2 regions of the Schinkia azotoformans genome follow, and region 2 is predicted to be linked to the other one. Evidence: riboswitches for the same ligand, from Rfam matches in the RefSeq annotation. Region 2 holds a riboswitch; the other holds the start of a gene.

Region 1 (16,560 bases), on a different contig from region 2:
TTTTTAAACTTCTATATTTATATAATATTGAATACTTTGTTAACATTTTTATGCTTTAAAAGCGTTTATTGGTCCTAATTCATTTTCAAGGTAGATGCGGACCTGATTAGGAAATTGTTCAATTTTTACAATATTTTCTTTTAAGCTCTGTAAAATTTGATCATGATCAATATCTAAATAATTTTGAATCAGGATTTTACGAAAAGCAACGACTGCTTTTAATGGAACTTCATCCTCGGCTTTCACTACTTTTTCATCTAATAAAATATCAATGATATCCTCGTAGCTGCCTGGGTCTCTCATAATAAATCCATCAATTAATGTATTACCAACATCCAAAATTGACTCAATTAAAATATGCACAACTCGCTCAAGGGCAAGCTTTTCAAGGGGGCCATCCCAATTTGAATTTTCCTTTAAAATAGCAATATTTTTTTCAATATGTTGCAATAGCTGTTCGAGAAATTCACGATCTACAAAATACAACGCAATACACCTCTTAAAAATTATTTGTTTTTATAGGTTTACCATTTTACTACACCTAATTTATCGTAATGTATATTTTATTGTAGCATTATTTCAACTAATTTTCGACAAGAGATGGTTGTTGTTGTAAAATAAAGCACAGTAAGCTAAGAATCAAAATGGAGGGGATTATCATTACAGATTTTTTCTATCTATATGATGATACTGAAGAAACTAAAACACGATTTATAAGTTTTATGGGATCTAAACAACGATTTGATTTGGCTGTCATTCAAACAGACCGTTTTTACGGAAAAAATATAGTTCTTGATATTCAAAGCCATCGTTTTGCGATTATCGGGAAGGATGATTTAGACGAACCGGGGTATCTTGAACATATTTACAATTTAGATGAAGAGGATGCAGCTGAGCTTCATCATTTTCTAAAGCAAATCACTTCAGTATAACTAGTACAGTAAATTGGATTAAGTTTCACCACATGAAACCATCTTTTATAGACCATTCTATCTATAGGAGGTGGTTTCTTTGGGTTTTTGGAAGAAAAAAGGTACAGAACGTGAGCAATATACGGATTTTTCTAATGTTGAAACGATGAGGAATTTTTTGACTGCAGAAGAATTTCCAGATGGGGCCTATGGTTGTCCAATTAGGCAGGATGAGCCGGTAGAACTGAAAAGTACTCCTTGGGAAGAAGGACAGCGTAGATATAGTGCTTTCAACTATGAATTCAAATCGATGCATCAAGATTCTCCAAGGCAATATCCCGGTGCCCATCCACCGCATGATGATCCAGATACAGATCACGAGCTGCCATATACAACACCGTAAATGTATTATCAAGTTGGAGTGGTATTCCACAAGCCGAATATCGCTTCCAATTGTGATCGGACAATACAAAAGTAATTGCAAGAAAGCAAGCCTCTAAGCTAACCCGAATGAACATCTGGGTATTTCAGGAAGTAAGACTACATTCGGGTTTTAACGCTTAGAGACTTGTGGTTTGTATAAAATCATTAATTTATCACGTTGTCCGATCAAGATCGGTCGCAATATCCGACTTATGAAATACAGAATATTTAGGTGTAATTATTACTTTTTTAATTTTTTTATAACAAAATACGCACAGCCAAAATTGCAATACTCATACAGATACTCGGACAGTGTACTAATTTTCGTATCTGGTGCTGCCTTTTGATTGGAATCATCAAAAAATCCTTTTAAACGCAATTGATTATAACCCCAATCACCAACAATATAATCATATTTATTTAAAATATCACTGTAACGTTCTTTGATCGCATCTTCATTAAATCCATTTCGGTAATCCTCTACGAGCTCATATTGTACCCCGTTGATTAACATCCTCTCACCTCTTATCCCTTATTTCACCATATCTCAGGCATAGTTTTCTTTATTTTCAGCATTTTTAGCAGCTGCTTCTACCTGCTCATCGGCATGATAAGATGACCTTACAAGCGGCCCGGCTTCGCAATGCTTGAAGCCTTTTTCAAAAGCAGTCTTTTTCAACTCGGTAAATTCATTCGGATGATAATATTTTTCCACCGACAGATGCTTTTTCGTCGGCTGCAAGTATTGACCAATCGTCAAAATATCAACATCATGTGCCCGTAAATCCGTCATGGCTTCGATGATTTCTTCCGTTGTTTCCCCTAATCCGATCATAATGCTCGATTTCGTTGGAACACTCGGTTGAAATTGTTTGGCATTATAAAGGAATTTCAAAGACTGGTCATATTTCGCTTTCGAACGAACTCGATCAGAAAGTCTTCGAACTGTTTCAATATTATGGTTTAAAATATCCGGCTTGGCGTCCATTAAAAGCTTTAAGCTTTCGATATTTCCCCCTAAATCTGACGGCAAAACTTCGATTGAAGTTAATGGCGAACTTTTTCGTATTTCCCTTATAGTTTCAGCAAAAATGAATGCACCGCCGTCATTTAAATCATCCCGGGCAACGGCTGTGATGACAACATGCTTTAAATTCATCACTTTCACTGATTCAGCAACCCGTTTTGGTTCTTCCAAGTCCGTTTCTGTTGGAAGACCTGTTTTAACCGCACAGAATCGACATGCTCTTGTGCACACATCACCAAGGATCATAAAGGTCGCTGTTCTTCTTTCGCCCCAGCATTCGTGGATATTCGGGCATTTTGCCTCTTCACAAACTGTATGTAATTCTTTATTCCGCATTAATTTTTTTAATTCTGTATAGTTTTCATTTGTATTTAACTTAATTTTTAGCCATTCAGGTTTTCTATTAGGAACATGATTGTCTTTCACTTACATCACTCCAAACGATAGATTGTATAGTGTTCAATTTACCATAATGCACTCACCTTTTCTACTTTTCGAATATTTGACTCCATTTTCCACCTATTAATTTTTGGTTTTTTTGCAAACTATAAATAGTAATTCATTTGCGAAAGGGGAATTTGACGTTGTGAAGCGGACTGTCATTTTTATACTCTTACTTTTATTTTGCCTGAGTATAGATCCAGACCTTACAAAAGCAAATACACAAAAGAAACCCGAAGATATTTATAACGAAAGATTAGCCTTATATAAAAAAGTAGAAGCCATCACGCAAATCCCTTGGTACTACTTAGGTGCCATCGACCAATATGAACGGAGCACCCGGCGTGCTCGAAAGGATATCCCTAAGGAACAAGGGTTTATTGGAATATATTTTTCTCCACGACAATGGGCTGGCCCTCTAAACCCAGAATTAAATGATACGAACGCAAAGACAATTCAGTTTTTCGGAGGCATTGGCTTGGATGGAAATGGAGATGGATTAGCAGACCAAAATGATGACGAGGATGTTTTATTTACATTTGCCAATTATATAGCTGACTTTGGTTTTGATAAAAAGAATATAAAAATTGCGCTTTGGGAGTATTACAAACGAGACAAAGCTGTCGGTATTATCATAAACAATGCTCTTTTATTTGAAAAATACGGTTTAGACATTGTGGATAAACATGCTTTTCCGGTACCATTAAGATGGAATTATTCCTACCGAAGCACATGGGGCGACAGAAGAGGATGGGGCGGCATTCGCATCCATGAAGGCACTGACATTTTTGCCGGGTACGGGACCCCTGTCCGGTCTACAAGTTATGGTGTCATTGAGCTAAAAGGCTGGAATAAATACGGCGGCTGGAGAGTCGGTATTCGTGATCTAAATAATAATTATCACTACTATGCCCATTTATCCGGTTTTGAGGGTAAATTAAAGCCTGGCCAATTAGTTGAAGCCGGCGAAGTGATTGGCTACGTTGGAAGTTCCGGCTATGGCCCTCCAGGTACATCTGGAAAGTTCCCGCCACATTTGCATTACGGAATCTATAAAGATAACGGCATGACAGAATGGTCCTTTGATCCGTATCCTTCGTTGCGTAACTGGGAGAGACAGGAAAGACAGCAAAGGAAGAAGAAATAAATTAATATTAGAATAAAATAGGGGCTGCCGCAATTCTTTTGCGGTCAGCCGTCCCCCAAAATTAATATAATATTAAGGCAGCGGTGCTTCTATCGAGGGTTCTCCTCCTTCACCACTATTGTAGAAGTACGGTACTTCTCCGTTGATATTTCGTATATCTATTGGAATATTTGTTGAAACGGTTATCATATTTGATTTAAATGGAATTATCACTTGAATTTTTACGATTACATTAACGAATAGTTTTATTAAGACATTATTAATTCCATATTCAGTCATTTCATTTTTTACATCTGTATTTACTTCACCAACCATTGAAAACCGAACTGGGATCTTTGGACCTAAGTTTGCCAATAACACATTTCCAGTTGCTTGACCCAATGGAATTTCTGCAATTATCCCTTTTTGATCCATTGTTATATGTTCCCCCGTTAAACGAGACGGAGGAATTTCTCCTCTTTCAATTGCATGCAAATAATCTTGCACTACTTGTGTTGATTCCCATAAAAAATTTCTTATTTGCGCCGTATCCCATCCGATAGTTGAGACTCTGCCGTCCTCTGATTTCTCGATAATGACTAAATCCTCAATTTGCTTATCACTCTCTGCAATTTTTTCTCTTAATGCTTCGTTAATGGCTAACGTTGCAAATTGCTCTGCCTTGCTTTCAGCAATACTCATTAACGTCGGTTCAATGCCTTTATTTATAATCCATAACCCTTGAAAAGTAAAAAGGGTAAAGATAACAAACGTTATAATAAATACAGTTTTAGTAGGTAAGGGTCCTCTCCTAGGAAAACGCCGCCTGAATTTAGCCAAAAAAATCCCCCCTTAACAACAATCTATGTTTGTTTAGGCGGGACTATTTCATTTTTTCCTAATAAGGTTGTATCTGTTTCAACAATAACAACGGAGAGTTCTTTCAGTAAGTCTAATTCGTATGGTGTTTGCACACGGGCTCCATGATCTTCAATAATTCTAATCACCGGTCTTTCGCTTGTGCCGGTGTTTTGTCTAATAACAATCCCTTTTCGGCCATCATTTAGGTGAACTGATAACCCTGTTGGATAGGCGGCAATGGATCTCCGAAAGGCTTCAATCATAGTTAAATCAAATTTCGTCCCTGCACCTGCATATAAAATTTCCAGACCCTCATGTGGAAGCAATGCTTGACGATAAACTCGATTGGATGTTACAGCGTCATATACATCCGTAATCGCTAGAATACGGCTATAATAATGAATATCTTCCCCGACTAATGACCTTGGGTATCCACTTCCATCCATCCGCTCATGATGCTGGTATGCACAGTGAGCAGCAACTAACGGCAAATTAGGAATATTCCTCAAAATATTAAAGCCATCTTCAGCATGCTTCTGTATAACGTAAAATTCCTCATTTGTTAATTTCCCGGGTTTCGTCAAAATATCATATGGAACGAGCATCTTTCCCACATCATGAAGCATGGCTCCCATTCCAAGCTCTTCTAGCTTCCGCTCTGGCAGCTTCAGTTCTACACCGAGTGCAAGGCTATAAATCGTAACATTCAATGAATGTGTGAATATGTAATGATCATAAGCTGATACTTCAGATAATAACGAAATGACATCTGTATGATTTTTTATTTGATTCAAAATATCTTGAACTACAAACGAAAACTTTTTACCAAGCTGTTCGAAAAGAAATACATTTGAAAGCGATTTTCCACTTTTTACAACTTCAAATGTCTGTTCAATTGTCTGAAATGCTTCTTTCTTAGTTTTTTCTGAGATTGGTGATTTTAGCTCGATATCATTTGTAAAAGGGTCGCTTATGTAAACATACGTTATTCCTAACTCAATGAGACGATCAATTATTCGAGGAGTTAGCGGTACTCCCTCACCTACCAAAACCTGCCCTTTTCCATTATAGATAGGTTTGGCGAGTGTCATATTCCTTTGTAATGACTTTGTTGATAATAATCTCATAAAACTACCATACCCCTATCTAACTAAAAAATAATCAATACTACTTCTCACTGATTATTATCATACCAAAATTTAGTCGGAAGAAATAGAATTTTATCGAATTTTGCTGAAAACAAAAAGTGTCTGGATACAGACTCAGACACTTCAGTCAAGCATTTCAGATCATTTTAAGCAAAGCATCCTTGCCTTGCATTCCCACTGTAATACCGCGATTTTCAGCTTCGATCGTAACAGATTCGAGAGGTGCTTCTAGCAGTTGTTCAATCGTCCGAACCCCTACTGCTCTCCCTGCAATAATTCCTCTCTCCTTCAGCTTTTCATTTAATAAAGCTACATCTAAAGCACCGCACATAATATATCCTTTATCACTTGTCACCGCCATAAAATTTGTTTTCGGCAGCGCAATTGTAATAGCTGTAAATTGGTGATCATTTATGAAAATAGGCTCCGTTTTAATCATCCAAATACCACATCCTTTCCATAATCAATTTATGATCATTTGAAGAATTGGTATGGGTGTCTGTCCTTTTTTTCAAGGATTATAAAATTAAACGGATGCCAATCAAAATTAAAGTAACACGTAAAACTTTAACCAATGTTTCAGCTTTTAAATGTTGATTAATAATCGCTCCTAATTTTGCTCCAATCCATGCGCCCGGAATTAAGGCAATCGCGATCAGCCAGTCTATATTCCCAAGCGTAAAATGGGTATATGAACTGACTGTTGAAGAAAGAAAAATAAGAAACATTGATGTTGCAATTGCAATATGCGCAGGAAATCTGAATATTAACAGCATGGCCGGAACCATTAATGAGCCACCACCAATTCCAAATATTCCTCCTAGAAAACCAACGACGAAAGATATAAAAATTCCAAAAAAGATATTAAAGCTATATGTATCTGTATTCCCTTTTACATCCACATTCGTTCTACTAATCCTAAAGCGGCTCGTAGAAGCGGAAACAGGCTTCAATTTCCCCCGAATCATTAAAGTAAACGAAATAAATATCATAAAAAGTCCAAAATAAAGACTAAACTCTTCCGCATTTAAATATTTGTTCGTCATCGCCCCAATTATTGACCCTGGAGCACTCCCAATAAAAAAGAGTAAGCCACTGATATAATCGACTGTTTTATGCTTCATAAACATTAACGTCGACGATAAACCGGTAAAAATAATAACTAACGAAGAGGTTCCAACCGTAATTTGCGGCGTTACATTGCTAATCCAGTCTGTATAGGTGCCAAGAAACAATAGCGATGGCACAATAATGATGCCTCCACCTAAACCAATTAAACTCCCAACAACCCCTGAAAACAAACCAAGAAAAAACAAAATAATCCATTCCATCATACTTCACCACCTATTACCTTATGAATATAACAAGACTCGAGGCTATTTGATTAGCCTCGAGTCTTACATTAATTGGTTAAACATATTTAGTTTAGCCGATAGACCCTTCCATTTCAAACTTGATCAAACGATTCATTTCAACCGCATATTCCATTGGAAGTTCACGTGTAAATGGTTCGATAAAGCCCATTACGATCATTTCTGTAGCTTCTTGTTCTGAAATACCTCTGCTCATTAGGTAGAAGAGCTGTTCTTCTGATACTTTTGAAACTTTCGCTTCGTGTTCAAGCGAAATATTTTCTGTATGAACTTCATTGTATGGAATTGTATCTGATTTTGATTTATTATCCATAATCAATGTGTCACATTCAACGTTTGAACGAGAGCCATCAGCCTTTTTGCCAAAGTGTACGACACCACGATAGGTTACGTTTCCGCCATGCTTAGAGATGGACTTAGAAACAATAGTGGATGAAGTATTCGGTGCTAGGTGAATCATCTTCGCACCAGCATCCTGATGCTGTCCTTTACCAGCAATCGCAATTGAAAGTGTAAGACCACGTGCGCCTTCACCTTTCAAAATACAGGCTGGATATTTCATTGTCAGCTTAGAACCGATGTTGCCATCAACCCATTCCATTGTACCGTAGGCATCAACTGTTGTACGCTTTGTAACAAGGTTGAAAACGTTATTTGCCCAGTTTTGAATTGTTGTATAACGGCAGTATGCATTTTTACCAACGATAATTTCTACAACCGCACTATGAAGGGAGTTTGTTGTATAAACTGGTGCTGTACAGCCTTCAACGTAATGAACCGATGCATCATCATCAACGATAATGAGTGTACGTTCAAATTGTCCCATATTCTCAGAGTTAATACGGAAATACGCTTGCAGCGGTGTATCTACCTTTACACCTTTCGGTACATAGATAAAGGAACCACCAGACCATACAGCTGAATTAAGGGCTGCAAATTTATTATCTGCAGGCGGGACAACTGTTCCGAAATATTTTCTAAAGATATCTTCATTTTCTTTTAATGCAGAATCAGTATCTTTAAAAACAATACCTAGTTTTTCAAGGTCTTCCTTCATATTATGATAAACAACCTCAGATTCATATTGAGCAGAAACCCCTGCTAAATATTTTTGCTCTGCTTCAGGAATACCTAGTTTATCAAACGTATTCTTAATTTCTTCAGGAACCTCATCCCAAGATTTCTCGGACTTCTCTGAAGGCTTAACATAATACGTAATTTCATCGAAGTTTAACTCGCTTAAATCCCCGCCCCATTGTGGCATCGGCATTTTGTAAAATAATTCTAGAGATTTTAAGCGAAAATCTAACATCCATTGTGGTTCTTTTTTCATTTTTGAAATTTCTGTTACGATTTCTTCTGTTAATCCACGCTTCGATCTGAAAATAGAAACGTCTTTATCTTTAAAGCCATATTTATAATCGCCGATCTCCGGCATTTTCTTTGCCATCTTAATATCCCCTCCTAAATTGGGTGTAAGAGAAAAGCTGATTCTTAATGTTCATGATCTTCGTGTTCATGAAGACCTTTCTCCATTGCCTTCCAGCATAATGTCGCACATTTGATACGAGCCGGAAACTTGGCAACTCCCGCCAACGCTTCGATATCACCAAGATCCAAACCAGTATCATCATAATCTTCACCAAGCATCATTTTTGAAAAAACATCAGCCATCCGCAGGGCCTTTTCAATCTTTTGCCCTTTAATAGCCTGACTCATCATGGATGCAGATGACATACTAATGGAACAGCCTTCTCCATCAAATTTAACATCCGTTACGATTCCATCTTCAACCTTCAATTGCAATTGAATTCGGTCACCGCAAGTCGGGTTATTCATATTAATCTTAATATCACTTTCATCCTGCATTACTCCACGATTACGCGGATTCTTGTAATGATCCATAATCACTTTGCGATACAGTGAATCCAAATCAATATTTTTATTAATAGAGGACATTTCCAAAATACTCCTTTGTCTTTATTAATGCCTTAACAAAGACGTCAATTTCTTCTTCAGTATTATATAGATAAAAGCTAGCCCGAGCAGTTGCCGATACTTTTAACCATTTCATCAATGGCTGTGCACAATGATGTCCCGCACGAACGGCGATTCCCTCTGCATCTAATACTGTTGCCACATCATGTGGATGGACATCATCAATATTAAATGTAACAAGACCAGCTCTTTCTTTCGGTCCATAAATCGTTACACCTTCCACTCCACCCACTTTTTCCATCGCATATTGTGCTAGCTTATGCTCATACTCAGCAATATTATCCATTCCGATCTCTTCTAAAAAGTCAATCGCTGCACCTAAACCAATCGCACCTGCGATGATGGGTGTACCACCTTCGAACTTCCACGGGAGCTCTTTCCACGTTGAATCATACAAATCAACAAAATCAATCATTTCTCCACCGAACTCAATCGGCTCCATCTTTTCCAGTAAAGCTTTCTTTCCGTATAATACACCGATTCCTGTTGGTCCGCACATTTTATGACCAGATAAAGCATAAAAATCACAATCTAAATCTTGAACGTCAATTTTCATATGTGGCGTGCTTTGGGCACCATCGACAACCATAACGGCCCCATTTTTATGAGCAATGGCCGCAATTTCCTTCACTGGATTGATTGTCCCGAGCACATTAGAAACGTACATGACTGAAACAATTTTTGTATTTGGCGTCACTGTTTTTTCAACATCTGCTAAGGCAATCGTACCATCCTCTTGAAGTGGAATATACTTTAACGTTGCACCCGAAGTCTTAGCAACCTGCTGCCAAGGAATAATATTACTATGATGCTCCATTGGCGTGATAACGATCTCGTCGCCTTCTTTCAGGTTTGCACGAGCATAACTTGCAGCCACAGTATTGATTCCTGTCGTTGTACCACGAACAAACACAATTTCTTGAACTGCTTTTGCATTAATAAATTTTCTAACCTTTTCGCGTGCGCCTTCATATCCGTCTGTTGCTAAAGTTCCTAGTGTATGTACACCGCGATGAACGTTAGAGTTATATTCACGATAATACCGGTCTACCGCCTCTATAACTTGTACCGGCTTTTGCGATGTAGCAGCGCTGTCCAAGTATACTAACGGATGATTATTAACTTGCTGGTGAAGAATCGGGAATTGTTTACGGATTTCTTGAATATTCATTATCGAACTTTCCTTTCAATCACTTCAACTAGCTGATTTTTTACATTTTCAATCGCTAATTCATTAACGACCGGTCTTAAGAATCCATGTATGATTAGGCGTTCTGCTTCCACTTTTTGAATACCACGGCTCATTAAATAGTAAAGTTGAACTGGGTCAACTCGTCCCACTGATGCTGCGTGTCCTGCCATTACATCATCTTCATCAATTAATAAAATTGGATTTGCGTCGCCACGAGCTTTTTCACTTAGCATCAGAATACGCGATGTTTGCTCAGCATTCGATTTTGTTGCACCATGCTCAATTTTACCAATTCCATTGAAAATGGAAGTAGCCTCGTCCTTTACTACACCATGATTTAAAATATTGCCTACTGAGTTTTTACCGAAATGAACAATTTTCGTTGTAATGTTCTGTTTTTGCTCGCCACGGCTAACAGTCACAGTTTTGGAATCTGCATAGGAACCATCGCCTTTTAGATTCGTAATGTTTTCAGAAACTGTATTGCCATCATTCATTTGTCCTAATGCCCATTCAATACGTCCATCACGACCTACAACACCACGACGGTTCACATAGGCTGTCATTCCTGTTGCCAAGTGATCAACAGCACCATAATGAACGTTTGCATTTGTACCAGCAATAACCTCAGCAATAATATTAGCAACATTTTCTGTTTCATTAAATGATAAATAGTTTTCGATATAGGTAACAGCACTATTATCCTCTGCCACTACGATGACATGATTGAAAAGTGCCACGTCTTCATCTTGCAAATAAACAACTTGCAACGGTTCTTTCACTTCAACGTTTTTCGGAACATAAATAAAAGTACCGCCCGTCATTAAAGCAGCATGTAAAGCCGTCAATTTATGTTCATCCACTTTTACTGCTTTTGTCATAAAATATTTCTGTAGTAGTTCACCATGGGTAGAAGCTGCTGTAGCAATATCCGTGAAAATAACACCTTGATTTTTAAGTTCTTCTGATATAACAGTATATGCTAACGAGCCATTACGTTGAATAAGCAAATTTTGTTTTTGTGCTTGATCACTATTAATTAATGCTTTAATTTCTTCTGGTAATTGCTCTAAAGATTGTATTTTTTCATTTTTTAAACCATGCTTGAAGTTTGTGAAATTCCAATTATCAATTTTTGTTTTATCAGCTTTTGGCAGTGGTAATTGGTCTACTTTCTGCAAAGCTTCAAGACGTATATTTGTTAACCATTCAGGTTCTCCAAGATTTTTTGAAAATTGACTTACATACTCAGCATCGTATGGAAGTTTAGTTTCGACTGTCATCAAAATTCCTCCTCACTGCTATTACGCTTCTGTCTCCACTGTTTCGTCTTCGATTCCTAGTTCCTTTTTGATCCAATCGTATCCTTCTGCTTCCAAACGCTCAGCCAGTTCAGCACCGCCAGTTTTAACAACACGGCCTTGCATCATAACATGAACAACATCAGGTGTAATATAGTTTAATAAGCGCTGATAGTGAGTGATCATTAGACAGCCAAAGTTTTCTCCGCGCATTTCGTTAATTCCTTTTGAAACAACCTTTAACGCATCAATATCTAGACCAGAGTCAATTTCGTCTAAAATAGCAATTTTTGGCTCTAACATCATTAATTGCAAAATTTCATTTCGCTTTTTCTCTCCACCAGAGAAACCTTCATTTAAGTAGCGTTGAGCCATATTAATATCCATATCTAAAAACTGCATTGTTTTGTCCATAGACTTAATAAATTTCATTAATGAAATTTCATTTCCTTCACCACGACGAGCATTTATTGCAGATCTTAAAAAGTCGGAATTTGTAACACCCGTGATTTCACTTGGATATTGCATACCCAAAAACAAGCCCGCACGAGCACGCTCATCTACTGCCATCTCTAGCACATTCTGTCCATCTAATGTTATACTACCTTTAGTTACCGTATATTTGGGATGTCCCATGATTGCCGAGGCAAGGGTTGATTTACCTGTTCCGTTTGGACCCATGATCGCATGGATCTCTCCACCCTTCACTTCAAGGTTCACACCTTTTAAAATTTCTTTTCCCTCAATCTCAACATGTAGATCTTTAATTGATAAAGTAGATGACATTTTAATACCTCCATATTATACTAGTCCCTTTATTTACAACGTTTTTATAAAAGGAGCTTTCATTCTCAATCTATTCTCATTCTAATTCTATACCAAAAGATAATACTTATCAACCATGAGTTATTTTGTTAATGATACTTTTTATACTAAAATGTTTAAAAAGTATATTTCCACTATTTCTTCTAGTTTTTGTAATATTCGATAAAACATGCATTCAGCACAAATAGACATGAGGATAGTTTCAACATCCTCATGCCTATTTTTACTTTTTTATTTTGCAGGAATAACTGCACCTTGGTATTTTTCATTAATAAAATCAGCAATTTCTTGTGATTGTAAAACTTCTACTAAAGTTTTGATTTCTTCACGACTTTCATCACCGCTACGAACAGCAATCACGTTAACGTATGGGTTATTTTCTGGTGATTCAACAGCGATTGGGTCTTTAGCAGGGTCTAAGCCAGCATCTAATGCATAGTTAGCATTGATTAACGCTGCATCCCCTTCACCATTGTTATACACTTGTGGCAATAAACCAGGTTCTACATCAGCAACAAACTTTAATTTTTTTGGATTTTCAATAATATCATCTAAAGTTGCTGTTGTTTTTTCAATACCTTCTTTTAACTTAATTAAGCCTTTTTCTTCAAGCATCGATAAAATACGGCCATGGTCAGGGATCGAGTTACTCATAATAATTTTTGCGCCTTCTGGAAGCTCTTCAAGTGACTTATAATTTTTAGAATAAATACCGATTGGTTCGATATGAATACCACCAGCATTGACGAAGTCATAACCAAATTCTTTCTTTTGCGCTTCTAAGTATGGAATATGTTGAAAATAGTTTGCATCAATTTCTTTATCATTTAACGCTTTATTAGGTAAGATATAGTCTTGGAAAGGAACGATTTTTAATTCGATTCCTTTTTCAGCTAAAATAGACTCTGCCTCTTCTAAAATTTCAGCATGTGGAACGTTTGATGCACCCACAACTAATTTAGTTAATTCAGTTTTTTCTGTTTGTTCAGCAGTTCCTTCTTGGTTTCCCCCAGTTGCTTCTTCCTTTTTAGCATTGCCTCCACCACAAGCTGCAAGAGCAAAAACTACAAAAAGTGTTGTAACTAAAAGTAATAGTTTCTTCATCTAATTTGCCTCCTATTATTTTATCTTTTATCTATTTTAGAAGTGACTACGTCACCAATAAACTGAATGATAAATACAATTACTAAAATTAATATCGTTGAAAAAATAGTTACATCATTATGATTGCGTTGGAATCCTTCCAAATAGGCTAGGTTTCCAAGTCCGCCTGCACCTACAACACCAGCCATCGCTGTATATCCGACAAGGGCAATGGCAGTTACTGTAATCCCTGATATAAGAGCCGGCATGGACTCCGGTAATAATACTTTAAAAATGATTGTGCTTGTTTTTGCTCCCATTGCCCGCGCTGCTTCTAAGACCCCTTTATCTATTTCACGTAAGGCGATTTCCACCATCCTTGCATAGAATGGGGCTGCACCAATGATAAGGGCTGGCAAGGCAGCGTTCGCACCAAGCATTGTGCCAATTAAAAACTTTGTAAAAGGAATCAGTAATATAATAAGGATAATAAACGGTATCGATCTAAATATATTGACTAATGCAGCTACGATCGAGTTAATCGTTTTATTCTCCCAAATATTACCCTTCGCAGTTAAAAATAACAGCAAACCGAGGACTATTCCAATAATAAATGTAGCAAATACTGAAATACCTGTCATATATAATGTTTCGACAGTCGCTTCCCACATTTTAGGCCATTTTACATTCGGAAGTAATGTCTCAAGCATGGTCAATCACCTCCACATCAACTTTATGACTTCTTATAAAGGTGATCGCTTCCTTGATTTCATCCGGACTTCCATCAAGATGGATAAATAATGTCCCATATGCACCACTCTGCGTTTGCGAAATTTTCCCTTGAAGAATATTTATATTAATTGTAAATTTACGGATTAATTGATTGATCAGCGGCTGCTCAGCATCATCCCCAACAAATGTTAACTGGATAACTTGACCATCTGGATATTTCTTTAATACATGTTCAATTGTTTCTTTTGTTTCCTCAGGCTCTGTCACTTGATTAACAAAACGTTTTGTAATCGGCTGTTGCGGCTTACGGAATACTTCCAAGACAGACCCTTGCTCAACAATTTTACCGTTTTCCATGACTGACACATTGTGACAAATTTTGCGAATCACATGCATTTCATGAGTAATTAGAACAATGGTTAGCCCTAGTTTTTTATTAATATCCACAAGTAAGTCTAAGATTTGATCTGTTGTTTGTGGGTCTAACGCAGAAGTTGCTTCATCACAAAGTAAAACCTTTGGGCGATTGGCTAAAGCTCTTGCGATCCCGACTCTTTGTTTTTGACCTCCACTTAGCTGCGATGGATAGGCATCTTCCCTGCCTTCTAAACCAACCAACTTAATCAGTTCATCTACTCTCTTCATTCGTTCAGCTTTATCTACACCTGCTATTTCAAGAGGAAATGCAATATTTTCTCTTACAGTTCTTGACCATAATAAATTGAAATGCTGAAAAATCATTCCAATTTCCTGACGAGCTTTTCGTAAATTAGCCCCTCTTATTTTTGTCAAATCCTGCCCAGCCACTTCGACTGAACCGGCTGTTGCTTGTTCTAGTCTATTTAATAACCGAATTAACGTACTTTTTCCGGCACCGCTATATCCGATAATTCCATAGATTTCACCTTGGTTGATTTGTAAATCAACATGATCAACAGCTCTTACTTCACCATTTTTTGTTTTAAAAATCTTTTCGACATTTTTAAGAGTTATCATGCTAAACGTTCACCTTCTTCCAAATGCTATTATACACCTTTCAACACTCATAATACTAAAATATAACTTAAAGAGAGCTATAATAAAAGAGCCTTTCTGCAGACGGGCAGAAAGGCTTGGTAGATTCCTTTCTCTCATCTGTGTGAATTGGCACCATGTCACTTGACGGTTGCCGGGTTTCATCGGGCACATCCCTCCACCTCTCTTGATAAGAGTTTTAAAGATTTATTATATTAAAATATTAGCATGTTTGAAAGTTTAGCATGGATAACCACTTTATGTCAATGTTAACTGTTTCCATCTATTAATCATATTTTACTATTTTGCAGCGTTAGTTAGGCTTGAAGTAACTCCTGTTGCTTTTTCAATTGCTTGCTCTAAATCTTCTAAAATATCGTCAATATTTTCAATACCAATTGATAGACGGATTAAGTCTTCAGAAACACCTGATTTTTTCAAGTCTTCTTCATTTAATTGTGAATGGGTAGTGCTTGCAGGATGAATAATTAAGCTCTTAGCATCGCCGACATTTGCTACGTGCGACCAAAGCTCTACGTTATTAATTAGGGTTCTTCCTGCCTCGCGTCCACCTTTAATTCCAAATACAACTACTGAACCAGCACCCTTTGGTAAGTATTTTGAAACATAAGCATGTGAAGGGTGATTTTCCAGTTCCGGATATAATACCCACTCAACAGCAGGATGGTTTTGTAAGTATCCCACTACTTTTCTAGTGTTTGCGATATGTTCTTTCATACGGACATGTAATGTCTCTAAACCTAAGCTTAGTTGGAATGCATTGAATGGACTTAATGCCGGACCAATGTCACGCAATAATTGAACCCTAGCTTTAATAATATAAGCAGCTGCACCAATAGCTTCAGCGTAAACTAGACCATGATAGCTTGGGTCCGGCTCGGTAAAGCCTGGGAACTTCGGTGAATTCCAATTAAATTTTCCTCCATCAATAATGACTCCGCCGAGTGTCGTACCATTTCCACCGATCCATTTTGTTGCTGAATGAACAACGATATCAGCTCCAAATTCGATTGGTCTTAAAAGGTATGGTGTTGCAAAAGTATTATCAACGATTAAAGGAATACCTGCCGCGTGGGCAATATTT
Region 2 (16,560 bases):
ACTTGTGAGGATATTAACTACGATCAATGGTTAAGCAGATTTTCTTCTAACCGTTTTGATCGTCCGGAAATGGACGAGCAGGATGTATGTAGTTTGTTGTACACAAGCGGAACAACAGGAAATCCTAAAGGAGTAATGTTAACACACCGTAACAATTACTTCCATGCATTATCTGTACAACATCATCTTCGTGTTTCCGACAAAGATACATTATTGCATATTTTGCCGATGTTCCACGTAAATGGATGGGGGTCTCCATTTTATTACACGGCAAATGGCGCAACACAAGTGATGTTAAGAAAGATTGTACCGGAAACGATTATGGATTTGGTTCAAAAGCATAAAGTTTCTGTTATGCATATGGCTCCAACGGTATTAAATGGATTGCTGCAATATTATGATCAAAAGAAACCAACGTTTGACCATGACGTTCGCATTGTAATTGCTGGGTCTGCGCCTGCACCAGCCTTCGTGACGAAAGTAGAAGAGGAAATCGGTTGGGAGTTTATTCAAGTATATGGCATGACAGAGTCATCACCACTTAGCTTGTTTTCACCAATCCGACCACATTTGGAAGATTTAACAAAAGAGCAAAAGTATCGCTTAAAAGCAAAAGCAGGAATTCAGATGATAGGTTGTGAAGTAAAGGTTGTCAATGACTTAGGTGATGAAGTGGCTTGGAATGGCCAAGAAATTGGCGAGGTCATTACACGAAGCAACAGTGTTATGAAAGGCTATTGGAAAAACGAACAAGCAACTATGGAAACGATCCAAGATGGTTGGCTGCATACAGGGGATATGGGAACAGTTGACGAATATGGAACAATTGAAATCGTTGACCGTAAAAAAGATATCATCATTAGCGGTGGAGAGAACATTTCTTCAATTGAAGTAGAGGGTGTGTTATATGAACATCCTAGTATATTAGAGGCCGCCGTTGTTGCCTTGCCGCACGAAAAATGGGGAGAAACTCCACATGCATTTGTAGTAGTAAAGGAAGGAGTAGCACTAACAGAAGAAGAGGTTATCCAATTCTCAAGAAGTAAACTTGCTCACTTTAAAGCTGTTACCGGTGTAACCTTTGTTGATGAGTTACCGAAAACGGCTTCTGGTAAAATTCAAAAAATCCATCTACGCAACCAAAAATGGGAAGAGAGCGGAAAATCGAAAGATGGCCGTTTTGTAAACTAATAAAAGATCAAACAGGAAGCAGGATGTAGTTCCATTTGCTTCCTGTTTGTTTTAATAGATCTTATTTTTTGACATTTTTTTTGAATAATATGAAAATACATATAAGGTTAAAAAAGATACATAATTGGGATGAATAGGGAGGTTATTGATTTGGATTTAGGATTGAATGGGAAAACAGCTTTAGTGATGGCGTCAAGTCGTGGATTAGGAAAGGCCATCGCTATGAAATTGTCTGAAGAAGGCGCAAATATTATGCTCGCAAGCCGAAGTGAGGATGCATTAAAGACAGCAGCGGAGGAAATTAGAAATAAAACAAATGGAAATGTTCATTATACAGTTTGTGATATTACGAATCCAACCTCAATAAAGGAAACTGTTCAAGCGGCAGTCGAGGCATTTGGTCCTGTAGACATTCTTGTGAATAATGCCGGTGGTCCTCCAGCTGGTGGATTTGACAACTTCGAAGATGATGCATGGCAAAAAGCTTTTGAATTGAATTTACTAAGCTTTGTACGAGCTACACGTGAAGTATTGCCGCATATGAGAAAACAAGGCGGCGGACGGATTTTAAATATTGCTTCTTCGTCGATTAAAGAGCCGATTGATGGACTGATCTTATCGAATACGTTTCGAAATGGTATTGCAGGTTTAGCGAAAAGCCTGGCAACCGAGTTAGGTAAAGATAAAATCTTAGTTAATACACTAGGACCTGGACGGATTGGAACTGACAGATTGACTGAACTGGATCAAATTGGTGCAAGTAAAGCAGGAATGACGCTTGAAGAAATAAGAGCATCAAAAGCAGTCTCCATTCCACTTGGTCGCTACGGACAACCGGAAGAGTTTGCCAACATTGCTGTGTTTCTATGTTCCGGGGCCAATTCATATGTAACAGGCCAGGCATTATTAGTAGATGGTGGTTTAATCCGAGCATTATAACAGACAATATTTTTTGAGTTTGAATCATCTACGTGTATAATGGAATTTGATTGTGAGTTATATAGAAAAGACTTGGAGGGGAAATAGATTGATTCATGCGCACGTCACAACTTGGTTTATAGCAATAATTTTATTGTTTGTAAGTTATTCTATGCAAAAAAAAGGGAAACAAAAACCAGCTAAAATTACAAAGATGATTTTACGTCTGTTTTATATATTGATTTTAGCTACTGGCGGACATTTATTTGGAATTTATGCTTCTAGTCTAGGTTCAGGTATATTTACGTCTGCTGTATTTTGGAAAGCTTTAGCGGGACTGTGGGTTATTGCTTCAATGGAGATGCTTTTAATGAAGCAAGCGAAAGGTAAATCTACCGAACTATTTTGGATTCAATTTGTTGTATCATTATTAATCGTGTTATTTTTCGGTTATGTTGTTTTATAAAAAAGCTGCCAATTCGGCAGCTTTTTTAATTATGATATAAATGAACCGATGATTCGTTTGCCGTCGCTTAATGCGAACTCAAACCGGTCCTCGATTTTATTGTCGGAATGTCTGGAAAAATAATGTTGAACAACACAAATTTGTTCTTCATTATCAAAGATTATGACGTTCATTCCCTCTTTAGCTTGTCTCATTTGCAGTAAATCGAGAAAATTATTGCAGAAAACACAATCATACAACGAGTAGGAAAGTGAGTTTAAGGTTTCTACAAAACTCATATATGATTCTTCTGAAAGTTCTTCAATCAGTTTTTTAAAGGAATGGGTTAGGTTTTTTTTATATCGAATACGGTCCCCATCTTTAAAATAATGAAAATCGTTTTCGATATAAAGAAGACTTTTATCAATGATAATCCCTTTCATCCATATTCCTTTTAAGAATACCTCAAGTTCCACGGACAATTCCCCAAGATCAAAGGCTTCCTCATTGATTTCATCGAAAAAAATCCATTCATCCCCGATTTGCTCTAGTGTGCCTTCGACAAAAGCTCTTTCTTGAAAAGGAATAACAGCAAGTTTTCTATGTAAGTTCAATTTAAATTACCCCTTTTATAACTTTTTACTATCGTTTCACACTTTTCGTAAAAAAATACAAAATTTCAGGGGGGATAGCTACTTATTTTCTGCTGGAAGCAAATTCCTAATTGCGACTTTGTATAACATGTCGGTTTTAACTGATACTACAATTGTAAAATTTTAAAAACTTATTTTTTCGGGAGGTAGAAATATGACTGTATCAACACAGGTAAAACAAACTTTAGCCGGATTAAAAGGTGCACAAGCGAACTTTGAAACATTTGCCCTTCAAACGGAGAATAAAACTGCAAAACAAATGTATCAAAATGCTGCCCAACAAACCCAGCAAATTATCGACTCTTTGAGTGCCCGTGTTCAAGAAATTCAAAATGAGGAACCACAATATAACAGCTAACGTAACTTTCGAAAACACTGTAATTAAGGGGCTGCTAATACAGCCTCTTTCATGTCACATAAAAGGATGATTGCATGAAAAAAACGCCATTTTTATTTATTATTTCTTTTTTATATTTTTTATTATCAGGTTGTGGTCAGGTGGAACCGGATACGATAAATAACGGTATACGACCTGTTAAAATGAGCACCTCCGAAAGTCAACAGACCATTGATCAAGATGAAGCAAATAAAGCAAAAAATATTTTATTAAAGAAGGACCAAGTAAAGTTAGTTCGTTCGGTTCAGTCAAAGGATCTTCTAATTGCTGCCGTTGAGTTAGAGCATTGGAATACCTTTAAGTCTAAAATATTAACTAAAGAAATGAAAAAAACGTTAGAAAAAGAAATAAACATAAAAAACGTTGAAGTAACAACAGATCATAAAATTTTTATTGAATTAGAAAAACTTGAGGAAAAAATTATTAACCATGACATTTCAAAAAAGAAACTGGATAAAGAATTGCAGCAAATAAATCAACTTATGAAAGAACAAACATAAAAGGGGGAAGCACTACAATGCCTAATCAAAAAAAGAAAAATCTCACACCAACGATGCAGGAGTACCAACAATATGAAAAAGAGCGGGAGACAAAACGTCCTGTTGTTAAAAATTGTATTCGTGCTTTTTTAGTTGGTGGTTTTATTTGTCTTATTGGTCAAATGATTCAAACATTTTTTATGACCTATTTTAATTTCACTGAACAAACGGTTGGAAACCCAACTGTTGCTGTTTTGATTTTTATTACGATGCTATTGACCGGCTTTGGGATTTATGACCGCTTTGCCCAGTTTGCAGGTGCAGGAACTGCCGTACCGGTGACTGGTTTTGGAAATGCGGTTATTTCTGCAGCAATTGAACATCGGACAGAAGGATTAGTTTTAGGGACAGGCAGTAATATGTTTAAATTGGCAGGTTCTGTTATTATGTTTGGTGTTTTCTCTGCTTTTGTTGTCGCTTTAATTAAAACACTTTTAACTATGTGAGGTGGTTTATAAATGTTAGTCGGACACCGTACGTGGATTTTTGAAAATAAACCAGTCATAAAATCTTCAGCTACCGTTGTTGGACCGTTTGAAGGGAATGGCAGATTAGCTGACGACTTCGATATTATCCACGATGACTTATGGCTTGAGCAGGATTCCTATGAAAAGGCAGAAAAGGTTTTTTTGGAGGAATCATGTCAAGCATCGATAAAAAAAGCGGGATTACAAAAAGAGGATATTCAATTCTTTTTTTGTGGTGATTTAAGCAATCAAATTACCTCCAGTAGTTTTGCGGCAAGGACCTTGGGTGCACCCTATTTCGGGTTATTTGGTGCCTGTTCGACTTCGATGGAAGGGTTGGCGTTGTCCGCCTTTGTTGTGAACGCAAAGGGCGCTAAATACGTATTAACCGGTGCTGTCAGTCATAATACAGCAGTTGAAAAACAATTCCGCTATCCGACTGAATATGGCGGACAAAAGCCACCAACCGCCCAATGGACCGTTACCGGTGCGGGTACAGCCGTTATTGCCGAGGAAGGGGATGGGCCATTTGTAACATCTGCAACTATTGGCAAAGTCGTAGATATGGGGTTATCTGATCCATTTAATATGGGTGGGGCAATGGCTCCGGCGGCAGTCGATACGATTGAGGCTCATCTTAAAGAAAGGAATGTCCCGGCATCCTATTATGATGTAATTGTCACGGGTGATTTAGGGCGTATCGGACATGAAATTTCCCTTGGTCTTTTAAATAAGCATGGGATTGGAGTAACGGAAGAGACATATAAAGATTGCGGAATTTTGATTTACCGGGAGGGCCAGCCTATATTATCCGGTGCAAGTGGTGCTGGTTGTTCAGCCGTTGTCACATATGGACATTTACTAAATGAAATGAAAAATGGAAATTTAAAAAGAATATTGGTAGTGGCAACAGGAGCCTTATTATCCCCACTAACATTTCAACAAAAAGAAACAATCCCTTGTATTGCACACGCAGTTTCTATAGAAACTGAAGTAGGCGCTGGAGGTGGATTATAGATGGCCATTTATTTTTGGGCCTTTGTAGTAGGCGGAGCCATTTGTGTGATGGGGCAAATTATGTTTGATGTGTTTAAGCTTACTCCAGCACATACCTTAAGTACACTAGTTTGTCTAGGAGCCGTTCTAGACGGATTCGGCCTTTATGAACCGCTCATCGAATTTGCCGGGGCGGGTGCAACTGTGCCAATAACAAGTTTCGGTAATTCTTTAGTTCACGGTGCAATGGCTGAGGCTGAAAAACATGGGATTATTGGGGTGATCACCGGGATGTTTGAGGTGACCAGTTCCGGTATATCAGCAGCTATTATTTTCGGATTTATCGGTGCAGTGTTGTTTAAGCCAAAAGGATAAGGAAAAAGGAGTTGGATCCATATGACGGTTGGTTCACAGGTGAAACAATGTAAATTTACTTTGCAAGGTATAGAACAAGGGTTACTTGGATTATCAACATTAGCACAGGAAGAGGCAGCTCGCAAAATACTTAACGAAGCAAGAGATACTTTAAATGAGGTTATTATGGATTTGGATAAACGGGTGGAGCAGCTTGAAATGGAGGAACCACAATATAAAGGACTTTAACTTCAACTAAAAGGAGTATAGTGTTATGGCAAATTGGATTGAAGTTATACTTCGTGCAATCGGAATGCTGATGTTATTATTTTTTGCCGCCAAATTAGCCGGAAAAAAGCAGGTGGCCCAGCTTTCTTATTTTGATTATATTTCGCGTATCACACTTGGTGGAATTGCAGCCATTACAATCCTACACTTGGAGGTCAACTTTTATTATGGAATTCTAGCAGTTGTTGTTTGGGTGGGGATTACATACTTACTAGATCTACTTGCCCTTAAAAGCAAAGTTGTCCGAACCTTTATTGATGGCAAGAGTACTGTTTTAATAAAAGATGGAAAGGTAATGGAGGATAACCTAAAAAAGGAACAATTTACAACTGATATGCTCCTAAAACAATTACGGACAAAAAATGCGTTTAAATTTGCAGATGTCGAATTTGCAGTCCTTGAACCAACGGGTGAGTTAAATGTGTTGCTAAAACGAGACCGCCAGCCGCTTACCCTTAAAGATTTAAATGTAAAAATACCGGATGAAAAAGAACCGCAAGCGGTTATAATGGATGGAAAAATTCTAAATGAACCATTGGCTACACTTGGATTAAATCAAGCCTGGTTAAAGACTGAACTTGATAAACAAGGGGTCGCAATCGAAAATGTGTTTTTAGGTCAAGTGGATTCCTTTGGACAGTTAACTGTAGATTTATTCGATGATAAGATACAAGTTCCAAAGCCAACAGAAATGCCCTTATTATTATCTTCAATAAAAAAGTGCCAAGCAGATTTGGAATTATTTGCACTTGCCACTGAAAATGAGGAAGCAAAACAAATGTATTCGAAAAATGCAAAAAAGGTTGAGGAAGTTATACGTAAAGTTCAAACTTTATTACAATAATTATACTAAGGGCTGTTTTAAATGCGCATTGTATTTTTGAAACAGCCATCCACTTATAAAAGAATTTTTCCTTTTGTTGATATTATGTACCAAGTATTACCTTTTAAAAAACTTTTCCAGCTCATCTGCTGGCAGTGGTTTACATAAGAAATACCCCTGTCCAATATCACATTGATGTTTTTTTAAATATTTCATTTGTTCCTGTGTTTCAATTCCTTCAGCAACGACTTTAAGATTTAATGATTTTGCCAAAGAAATAATCGCATTGACCATTAGTGAAGATGTAGAATAATTAGACATTCCAACTTCGTCTATAAAGTATTTATCTATTTTTAATGTATCGACAGGCAATTTATTTAAATATTTCAGGGAACTATAGCCCGTACCGAAATCATCAATGGCTAAACTGATACCAAATTCTTTTAAATCAAATAACTGCTTTATTTTTTCTTCCTCAGTTACCATTGAAATACTCTCTGTTATTTCTATCTCTAAAAATCTCGGGTCAAGTTGTGTTTCATTTAATAGACTTTCAATAGTTGTAACTATATTCGATTGTTTTAATTGGGAAACAGACATATTGACCGCCATTTGAATATCAGACCAGCCTGTATCGTGCCATTTTTTATTTTGTTTACATGCCTCTCTAAGCACCCATTCCCCAATTTGATTAATTAGGCCAGTCTCTTCAGCCAACGGTATAAACTTTTCTGGGGAAATAATCCCTCTTCTAGGATGATCCCACCTAATTAATGCTTCACAACCAACAATCTCCTCCGTATTTAGATCAATTTTAGGCTGATAATAGAGGATGAATTCTTGATTTTCAACCGCCTTTCGAAGCTCTAATTCTAATTCCATAATATTAGCAGATTTTTCAATCATATAGCCTTTATAAATTGAATAATTGTCTTTTCCGTTTTCTTTTACCCAATACAGCGCTGCATCTGCATTTTTCATTAGCGTTTCAATATCCTTGCCATGTTCTGGATAAATGCTTATACCAATACTACATGTTATCAATATTTCATGTTGATCAATAATAAAAGGTTTTTTCATGTGATCTAAAATATCTTTTGCAAGTTTTGAAATATTGTCTTTTCCTATACCTTTGACAAGTATAGTAAATTCATCACCGCCTTGCCTTAATACAATCGTATCATTGTCAACAAGATCTTTTAGCCTTTTTGCAACTGATACAATGAGCTTATCTCTAACTCTATGCCCAAGCGAATCATTTATATATTTAAAACGATCTAAATCTAAAAATAAGATTCCCACATTATTTTCTATATCAATCGCACGTTGCAATTCATACTCATATTTTCTGCGATTTGAAAAATGTAATAATTGATCATAGGCTAACAATGGATTCCACCTCTAATACTTAACGAAATGTAATTATGATAATTTTTCTCATTAATTTGAAATAAATTTTATGTTTAAATTTTCCGCTCAAGGTCAAACATATTCTTTTCAACTTCATTCTTATATAAGTTACTTTTCATCTATATCAAGGGCTAGTGTCTTTGTTAGCCGGTCAATGTATTTTTTTCCTGAACGTCTTCCATTTAGAATATCAGTTAGATAATTTTCATTAACTCCAATATTCTTCGCCAACTGCCTTTGTGTCATGTTCAGCTCAATGAGTCTTTTCTTTACTCTAATTCCGAAAAATGGAATGTGCTTTTTATTAGACAAATTTATCTACTCCTATTTTTATTTTTTTTAATATGCCCCCCAATGAATTATATAGTTACCTGATCTATTTAAAGATTTTTCGGCCAATTGATACTTGTTTTTCATCCTATTATTTTCCACGTTTTCAATTCAATTTTGCAAATTAAACTTGAAAATGTTACAAAAAAAGAACTAAGAATAAGTATGGAAAAAATAAAATATTTTCTAAATATTATTTTTTCCATACAGGAGTGGTAAAATTATGATGCACAACCGAATTATAACAAATTATAAACCCCATATTCGTGGGGTGTCAACTGAAAATGTCTAATTTTTTTGTCTTTATTTTAAAATAACGACACATGCTTGTGGGGGGGTAATTTATGAATGGAGTTAATGACTTTGGAGAAAGGTTAAGAAAAGCTTTAAAAAACGCGGGTTATACTCAAGCAAGGGCTACAGAAGAACTTAAATTATCTAAAAATGCTATGACTAATTATGTTAATGGAAGGATTCCTGATGCCACAATCCTTTATAATCTTTCAAAATTATTAGGACTATCGATGGAATATTTGCTGACAGGCAAAGAAACAAAAGCAAGGCAGCAAGCCACTGATGACGGTATACCTGACAGTAATTCTTTTGGAAAATTAACTGATGATGAAATCAAATTTCTCATACTATATAGGCAACTTAGCAATAAAGATAAAGCAAAAATCGAAGGAATGCTTGAAATGAAGATTTTCGAGTCACAAGAATCAAAAAAAGTGGAGTCATCTATATTTCCGAGTGGAGAAGGAGCAGAGAGTAAAGAAAAGAAACACGCTTAATTTTATCCTTTTTGATGTGTTTTCGTATCATGATCCCGGTAAAAGGGACAAAAAAGCTCCCAAAAGAGCGTTAATTTTATATAATTTCATCAAAGAAATAAGAAAAAAGTAACGATCACTGCCACGACCAATGGATAGGATAGTTACTTTTTTCTCTTGAAAGCTTAAAGTACATTAAAATAACGTGCTTCTGGATGGGCAAATACGATGGCTGTTACAGAAGCCTCAGGTTCCATCATAAACCCTTCCGTAAGTTGGATTCCAATCTGTTCAGGGCGTATTAGCTTAAATAGTTTGGCTTGATCTTCAATTTCTGGGCATGATGGGTAGCCAAATGAATAGCGTTGGCCCTGATATTTAGCCGCAAACAGGTCCTGGATTGATAGGTCCGTTGAATCAATAATGCCCCATTGGTCTCTTATCAATTGATGAACCCGTTCTGCAAGGGCTTCAGCTGTTTCAAGGGCTAATGATTGAATCGCATGACTTAATAAGAAATTGCCTTCCTCTTTAAATTTCTCTGAATACTTCCGTACATTTTTTCCGGCTGTAACCGCTAAGAAGCCAACGTAATCCATTTCACCGCTATCAACGGAGCGAAGATAGTCAGCAAGACATAAATAAGGCTCCTTGTGTTGACGTGGGAACGTAAACGTTTCGATTATTCTTGTTACATCATCTGGATCATAGATGATGACTGAATCCCCATTAGATTGGGCTGGGAAGAAACGATAAATGGCCGATGGCTGCAGAAAATCCCCTGTTTTAGCTTCCGTAAGCAAACCATCAATGGTTTCTTTTAACTGAACAGCCTTCTCATTTTTTTCCGCAAGTAACGTGGCTACTTTCCCTTTTAGTCCTAAATGGTGTCCTAGGAGCATTTGCATATTAATATAAGGTTCAACATGGGCAATCGAATACTCTTTTAAGATATGCTGTTCAAGGTCTCTTGGTTTATAAACAGGTACGTCTTTTGCTACTGTAGAACGGACATTTTCTGCTGGTACAGTAGAACGATGACGTTGATGTACTTCGACTTTTTCAGCATTTAAGGCCTCTATTTTTTCATTTATGATTTTTGTCCGTTCTTCCTTATCTTGTAATCGATTCGCTAGATCTAATCCATTCATCGCATCTTTGGCGTAGAGAACCGGACCGTCATATTCCGGAGAGATTCTTGTATCCGTAAATTTCCGTGAAAGGGCAGCCCCACCAACGAGAAGCGGAATAGAGATATTGGCTTGTTTCATATCCTGGGCTGTTAACACCATCTGTTGGGCTGATTTTACAAGCAACCCTGATAAGCCGACGATATCTGGTTTTTCTTCTTCAATCGCTTTAATTAAATTAGCTGGTGCTATTTTGATCCCTAAGTCAATAACCTTAAAACCATTATTTGTCAGGATGATATCGACTAGATTTTTACCAATATCATGGACATCACCTTTTACGGTAGCTAGCAAAACCTTGCCCTTCCCGCTGTCATTTTCTGTTGCTTCCATGTAAGGTTCTAAGAAGGAAACAGATGCTTTCATGACCTCGGCACTTTGCAGAACCTCTGCGACAATGAGTTGATTTTCGTTAAAAAGTCTGCCAACTTCAGCCATACCAGCCATTAACGGCCCATTTATAATATCAAGCGGTGAATCATATTCCTTTAAGGCAAGCTCAAGATCAGAGACTAAACCTTCTTTAGTACCTTCAACAATATAGTAGGCAAGCCTTTCCTCAAGTGTCATATCATTTTTTTGAACCGCTACTTCTTTTTTCTTATCACGATAAAGGTTGGTGAATTCCGCCAATACCTCATCGGTAGTTTCAAACAAAAGCTTTTCTGCAAGCGTAATTTCTTCTTTTGGAATGGATGCAAAGCGCTCTAGCTTTTCAGTATTGACGATCGCATAATCTAGTCCAGCCTGTGTACAGTGATATAAATAAACGGCATTTAGAATTTCACGTCCTACCGGTGGAAGTCCAAATGAAACGTTGCTGATCCCTAAAATGGCTAAGCTTCTTGGCAGTTTTTCTTTAATAAGCCGAATTCCTTTTACCGTTTCATTGGCGGAACCAATATACTGTTCATCACCTGTTCCGACAGGGAAAACAAGCGGATCGAAAATAATATCTTCAGGGCTTAGTCCATACTTATTTACTAATAAATGATAGGATCGTTCGGCAATTTCAAGTTTGCGCTCGGCTGTTACCGCCATACCAGTTTCATCGATGGTGCCGACGACAACAGCCGCACCATAGCGGTGGATGAGAGGTACGATTTTCTCAAATCGTTCTTCACCATCTTCAAGATTAATAGAGTTAATAATAGCTTTACCTTGAGAGTAGGTTAGGGCTCGCTCAATGACCTTTTCATCTGTTGAATCAATTACGAGTGGTACTTTAATTTTTTTAACGAGTACATCTAAGAAATTCTCCATATCCTCCAGTTCATCGCGGTCTGGATTTGCTAAACAAACATCGATAACATGGGCACCATTTTTCACTTGGGCTCGGGCGATTTCAGCCGCTTCATCTAATTGGCCGTCAATGATTAGGTTTTTGAATTTTCGTGAACCAATGACATTCGTTCTTTCCCCAACAAATAATGGTCTCATTGAATCGTCATAAAGAAGGGGCTCAATTCCTGAGACAACATGATGATGGGTTTCTGTAGGAATTTGCCGCGGTTCGTAGTCCTTTAAATATTCGGCAAGTGCCTGAATGTGGTCTGGTGTCGTACCACAACAGCCGCCGGCCATGTTGAGCCAGCCTTTCTCGGCAAAGCCGGCGAGTTTTGCCGCTAGTGATTCTGGTGATTCATGGTATTTACCATCTTCGTCAGGCAATCCGGCATTCGGATAGCAGCTTACCCCTGTTGTAGAAAGATCAGATAGGGAGCGAATATGGTCGCGCATAAATTCGGGTCCGGTTGCACAGTTCATGCCAATAGCTAAAGGCTTCATATGCTCTACAGATATATAAAAAGCTTCAATCGATTGTCCAGCCAGTGTTGTTCCCATTGGCTCGATCGTTCCGGAAATAATCAAAGGAATATTTTTGCCTGAAGACCAGCGTGCTTGTTCTATCCCAACAAAGGCTGCTTTAACATTGCGCATATCTTGACTAGTTTCCAGCAGTAAAAGATCAACACCGCCGTCAATTAAACCACGTGTTTGCTCCATGTAATTATCAACAAGCTCATCAAAGGTAACCCCTCCGGTTACCGATAATGACTTTGTTGTAGGTCCCATTGATCCGGCGACAAAGCGGGGCCATTCAGGTGTTCCAAATTCGTCCCTTACTTTACAAGCAAGTTCGGCGGCTACCTTATTAATCTCGTAAGCTTTTGCACCAAGCTCATAATCAGCTAAAACCAACTTTGTCGCACCGAATGTATTTGTTTCGACGATATCTGCCCCAGCTTCAAAATAAGAACGGTGAATCCATTCAATAACATGGGGAGCCGTTATGTTTAAATACTCATTACAGCCCTCATATAGTTCACCACCGAAATCTGCTGCAGAAAGATTTGCTTGCTGTAGCATTGTTCCCATTGCACCATCTATAATCAGTATTTTTTTCTTCATCTGTTCTTGCAATGTATTGTGTGACAATCTAATCTTCCTCTCTTAGCTAAGAAAACTTTTAATTTCTTGTTAGTAAATTTTTGGAGTTTTTAGTTTTTAAGTATTGCACAAGTTCAACCGAAATTTCATAGCGCATAAACGGTGTGATTAAGTAAATTCCTTTAAATAAATCGAACGCCATATCGATTAAAGATTTGGCAATCGCGATGCCTTCGATGGCAGCCTTTTCGCGGTCTGTTCCGCAATCAGCCATTCTTCTTCTTATTACATCGGTCAATTTAATTCCCGGCACCTCATTGTGAAGAAATTCGGCATTTTGGCTGCTTACAATTGGCATAATCCCAATATAAATGGGTTTTGTGATATGCTTCGTTTCTTCGTAAACGTGTAAAAATTGCTGTTCATTAAAAATGGGCTGGCTAATAAAATAATCGGCACCATGCTCAATTTTTTTCTCCAGCCTTTTAACAGCCTTATCTAGATGGCGAACATTTGGATTAAAGGCCGCTGCAACTGAGAAGGAAGTCTTTTTTTGCAGGGGTTTTCCTGAAAATGTTATCCCCTCATTAAATTGCTTAATAAGACTAATTAATTCAAAAGAAGACAAGTCATAAACAGATGTGGCACCCGGAAAGTCCCCAACCTTTGTAGGGTCACCGGTAACAGCTAACACTTGGTCGATCCCTAAAGCATCCAAACCCATTAAATGGGATTGAAGTCCAATTAAATTTCGGTCCCGGCAGGTAATGTGCACAAGCGGGCGTATTTTCACTTCATTTTTAACAATCGCTGCCATTGCCATATTGCTTATTCTTGGTGAAGCCAATGAATTATCTGCCATTGTAAGAGCGTCTATGCCGACCTCTTTTAAAGCTTTAGCTCCTTCTATGAATGCAGTAGTATTTAATGTTTTTGGAGTGTCCAACTCAACGATAACGGACCGTTCTTTTGTAACAATTTCATGCAGGTGTGGTTGAGTAGGTTTGGCTGTAACAGTAATAATATTTTTATTTTCCTTAATTTTTACATCCTTATGTGTAACAGGTGCTAGTCCCTTTAGTCTTTTGCTAACAGCTTTAATATGTTTGGGCGTTGTTCCGCAGCAGCCACCGATGAGGCGAACACCTTGATTTCTGAGGTTAACGGCACACTCGCCAAAATATTCGGCATCTGATTCATATATTAATCTCCCATCTACATAATCTGGTAAGCTTGCATTTGGATAGGCTGAAAGGAACGCTTTCTTTGGCAATGGTATTTCTTCCAACGCTTGGGTCATATGATGGGGCCCGAGACGGCAATTTAAACCGACAACATCAGCCCCGAGATCTTCAAGTTCTTTTAAGGCAATACGAAGTGGTGTTCCGTCCTGTAAGACGGCAACCTCATGAATAGAAACCTGGGAGATGATCGGTAAATCGGTTTCTTTTCGAGCAATTTCTAGAACGGTCTTTATTTCATCGAAATCGTAGAATGTTTCAAGTAATAATCCGTCTACACCTTCCATCAGAATGCTGTAGAGCTGTTCACGAAAAGACCGTTTAATTTCATCAATCGTTGCTGCACTTTTTTTAATTCCTCGTATTCCACCGAAAGTTCCTAGCACATACGTATTTTCTTTAGCAGCTTTTTTTGCAAGGCGTACGGCAGCTGTATTAATATCTTTGACCTGATCTTCGAGACCGTACCTACCAAGTTTTATATAGTTAGCGCCATACGTATTTGTTTGTATTACATCCGCTCCAGCCTTAATATAGGTTTCATGGATTTGTGTAATACGGTCCGGCTGCAAGAGGTTTAATTCTTCAAAGCAAAAATCAACACCATATGAATAAAGGAGTGTCCCCATCGCACCATCAGCTATTAAAATACGATTTTGCAAATCTTGTAAAAATCCCATGTTTTCACCTACTACCTAATAGTTTTGATTAAGTCAAACTAAAAATACGTCAAAATAGAAAAAGTCTCCTCCATTAAGAAGAAGACTTTTTGCATTGCAATTCTTCTTCTTATCTGTCTGGAATTAGCACCTGACCTTCAGGCTGGTTGCTGAGATTTCATAGGGCCAGTCCCTCCACCTCTCGAGATAAGAATATAGTTTTATACTTAGGGTAGTATTTTTGTTTACACTAATTTACTATAGTACACCGAAATTTACAAGTGATTTTTTTGAATTGTTAAATAGTATCAATTGTCAAAAAAATACCCACAACTTATTAAGGTTGTGGATATTACTCTTTACATTCTTTGGTTAATAAATTTCCAAGGTGGAGAACCTCATTAATAAGCTTGTCCAATTCTTGGCTAATCATGATTGTCCTTTTATTAGTAAAACCATATTGAAGTCCATTATTTATCATTTGTTTCCGTTTTTTTTCAATTAAAGAATTTAATGAATTTAGTTGATCTAATTGCACCTTTGTAGAAGTTGTTTCCATCGAGCAGTCCCCATTTTAAAAATAGTAATAATAGTGTAATTGAATTATAACTTTTTTTCTTCTAAATTTGATGTGAATTTGATCACAATTTGTTTACAATTTATTGAAAATATTACAATAAAGGTAAAAATACCAAAAAGGTGGAACAGGAGTTTTTTTCCTGGCCACCCTTTGTCAATGACTATAATTGCCTATTTAATTGGATTACCAACGCAATCGAATCGTGCTACACCAGAGTCATCTGTAACGATGTTACAATTTGAATCTTTTCCAGTTCCATAAACTGTGGAATAAGTTTTCCAACCACCATCCAAGTTTACTGCTTTAAATCCATTAAGTGTCAATATTCTTGCGGCGAGATAACCACGAAGACCAACTTGGCAATTCACATAAATTGGTTTATCTTTTGGAAGTTCATCAAGGTGATCACGAAGTTCATCTAGTGGTATATTTACAGCTCCTTTGATGAATCCAAGCTTCAATTCACTTGGATTACGTACATCTACAAGATAGCCGCCATTCGCTACAATATCGTCGATTTCATGCCATTGTATCGTTTCAACGGCATCTTCGATAATATTTGAAGCTACATAACCAGCCATATTCACCGGGTCTTTTGCAGATGAATAGGGTGGGGCATAGGCCAACTCTAAATCGGGCAAATCAAGCACAGATAAGCCACCTTTGATTGCGGTTGCGATAACATCAATCCGCTTTTCGACACCATCTTTTCCAATGCCTTGAGCGCCGTAAATTTTTCCAGTCTCTTTGTCAAAGATGACCTTTAAGGCGATTGGCGCTGCTCCTGGATAATAGCCGGCATGTGAACCGGGATGGATATGAATGACTTGATAATTGTTAATACATAAGCGTTTCAATGTTTTCTCATTATTACCGGTACTTGCAGCAGTATAATCAAATACTTTTGCGACTGAAGTA

The links. A riboswitch is a leader RNA that binds a small molecule or an ion and turns the genes downstream of it on or off. The one in region 2 is predicted to bind S-adenosylmethionine.
Region 1: another riboswitch for S-adenosylmethionine. It lies ahead of P9E47_RS10615 (methionine ABC transporter ATP-binding protein); the one in region 2 lies ahead of P9E47_RS02985 (bifunctional homocysteine S-methyltransferase/methylenetetrahydrofolate reductase).

Annotation. Positions count from the first base shown of each region.
Region 1 is NZ_JARSMD010000017.1:150,987-167,546, forward strand. Features, by position in the region: gene P9E47_RS10530 (DUF86 domain-containing protein) at 49-486, opposite strand; gene P9E47_RS10535 (DUF3055 domain-containing protein) at 645-932, shown strand; gene P9E47_RS10540 (hypothetical protein) at 1,078-1,314, shown strand; gene P9E47_RS10545 (YutD family protein) at 1,576-1,848, opposite strand; gene lipA (lipoyl synthase) at 1,882-2,787, opposite strand; gene P9E47_RS10555 (M23 family metallopeptidase) at 2,948-3,949, shown strand; gene yunB (sporulation protein YunB) at 4,022-4,768, opposite strand; gene P9E47_RS10565 (HD-GYP domain-containing protein) at 4,792-5,916, opposite strand; gene P9E47_RS10570 (YunC family protein) at 6,074-6,376, opposite strand; gene P9E47_RS10575 (sulfite exporter TauE/SafE family protein) at 6,456-7,268, opposite strand; gene sufB (Fe-S cluster assembly protein SufB) at 7,363-8,760, opposite strand; gene sufU (Fe-S cluster assembly sulfur transfer protein SufU) at 8,805-9,269, opposite strand; gene P9E47_RS10590 (cysteine desulfurase) at 9,256-10,479, opposite strand; gene sufD (Fe-S cluster assembly protein SufD) at 10,479-11,783, opposite strand; gene sufC (Fe-S cluster assembly ATPase SufC) at 11,805-12,587, opposite strand; gene P9E47_RS10605 (MetQ/NlpA family ABC transporter substrate-binding protein) at 12,858-13,730, opposite strand; gene P9E47_RS10610 (methionine ABC transporter permease) at 13,751-14,419, opposite strand; gene P9E47_RS10615 (methionine ABC transporter ATP-binding protein) at 14,412-15,437, opposite strand; SAM riboswitch class I at 15,569-15,652, opposite strand; gene P9E47_RS10620 (O-acetylhomoserine aminocarboxypropyltransferase/cysteine synthase family protein) at 15,756-16,560, opposite strand, start outside.
Region 2 is NZ_JARSMD010000005.1:140,922-157,481, reverse strand. Features, by position in the region: gene P9E47_RS03060 (long-chain-fatty-acid--CoA ligase) at 1-1,191, shown strand, start outside; gene P9E47_RS03055 (SDR family oxidoreductase) at 1,342-2,130, shown strand; gene P9E47_RS03050 (YisL family protein) at 2,219-2,575, shown strand; gene P9E47_RS03045 (DUF2777 family protein) at 2,605-3,168, opposite strand; gene P9E47_RS03040 (DUF1657 domain-containing protein) at 3,362-3,565, shown strand; gene P9E47_RS03035 (hypothetical protein) at 3,640-4,104, shown strand; gene spoVAC (stage V sporulation protein AC) at 4,122-4,589, shown strand; gene spoVAD (stage V sporulation protein AD) at 4,602-5,627, shown strand; gene spoVAE (stage V sporulation protein AE) at 5,628-5,981, shown strand; gene P9E47_RS03015 (DUF4094 domain-containing protein) at 6,003-6,209, shown strand; gene P9E47_RS03010 (DUF421 domain-containing protein) at 6,235-7,092, shown strand; gene P9E47_RS03005 (putative bifunctional diguanylate cyclase/phosphodiesterase) at 7,189-8,460, opposite strand; gene P9E47_RS03000 (helix-turn-helix domain-containing protein) at 8,590-8,793, opposite strand; gene P9E47_RS02995 (helix-turn-helix domain-containing protein) at 9,156-9,602, shown strand; gene metH (methionine synthase) at 9,767-13,183, opposite strand; gene P9E47_RS02985 (bifunctional homocysteine S-methyltransferase/methylenetetrahydrofolate reductase) at 13,242-15,083, opposite strand; SAM riboswitch class I at 15,190-15,276, opposite strand; gene P9E47_RS02980 (aspartyl-phosphate phosphatase Spo0E family protein) at 15,415-15,621, opposite strand; gene cdr (CoA-disulfide reductase) at 15,813-16,560, opposite strand, start outside.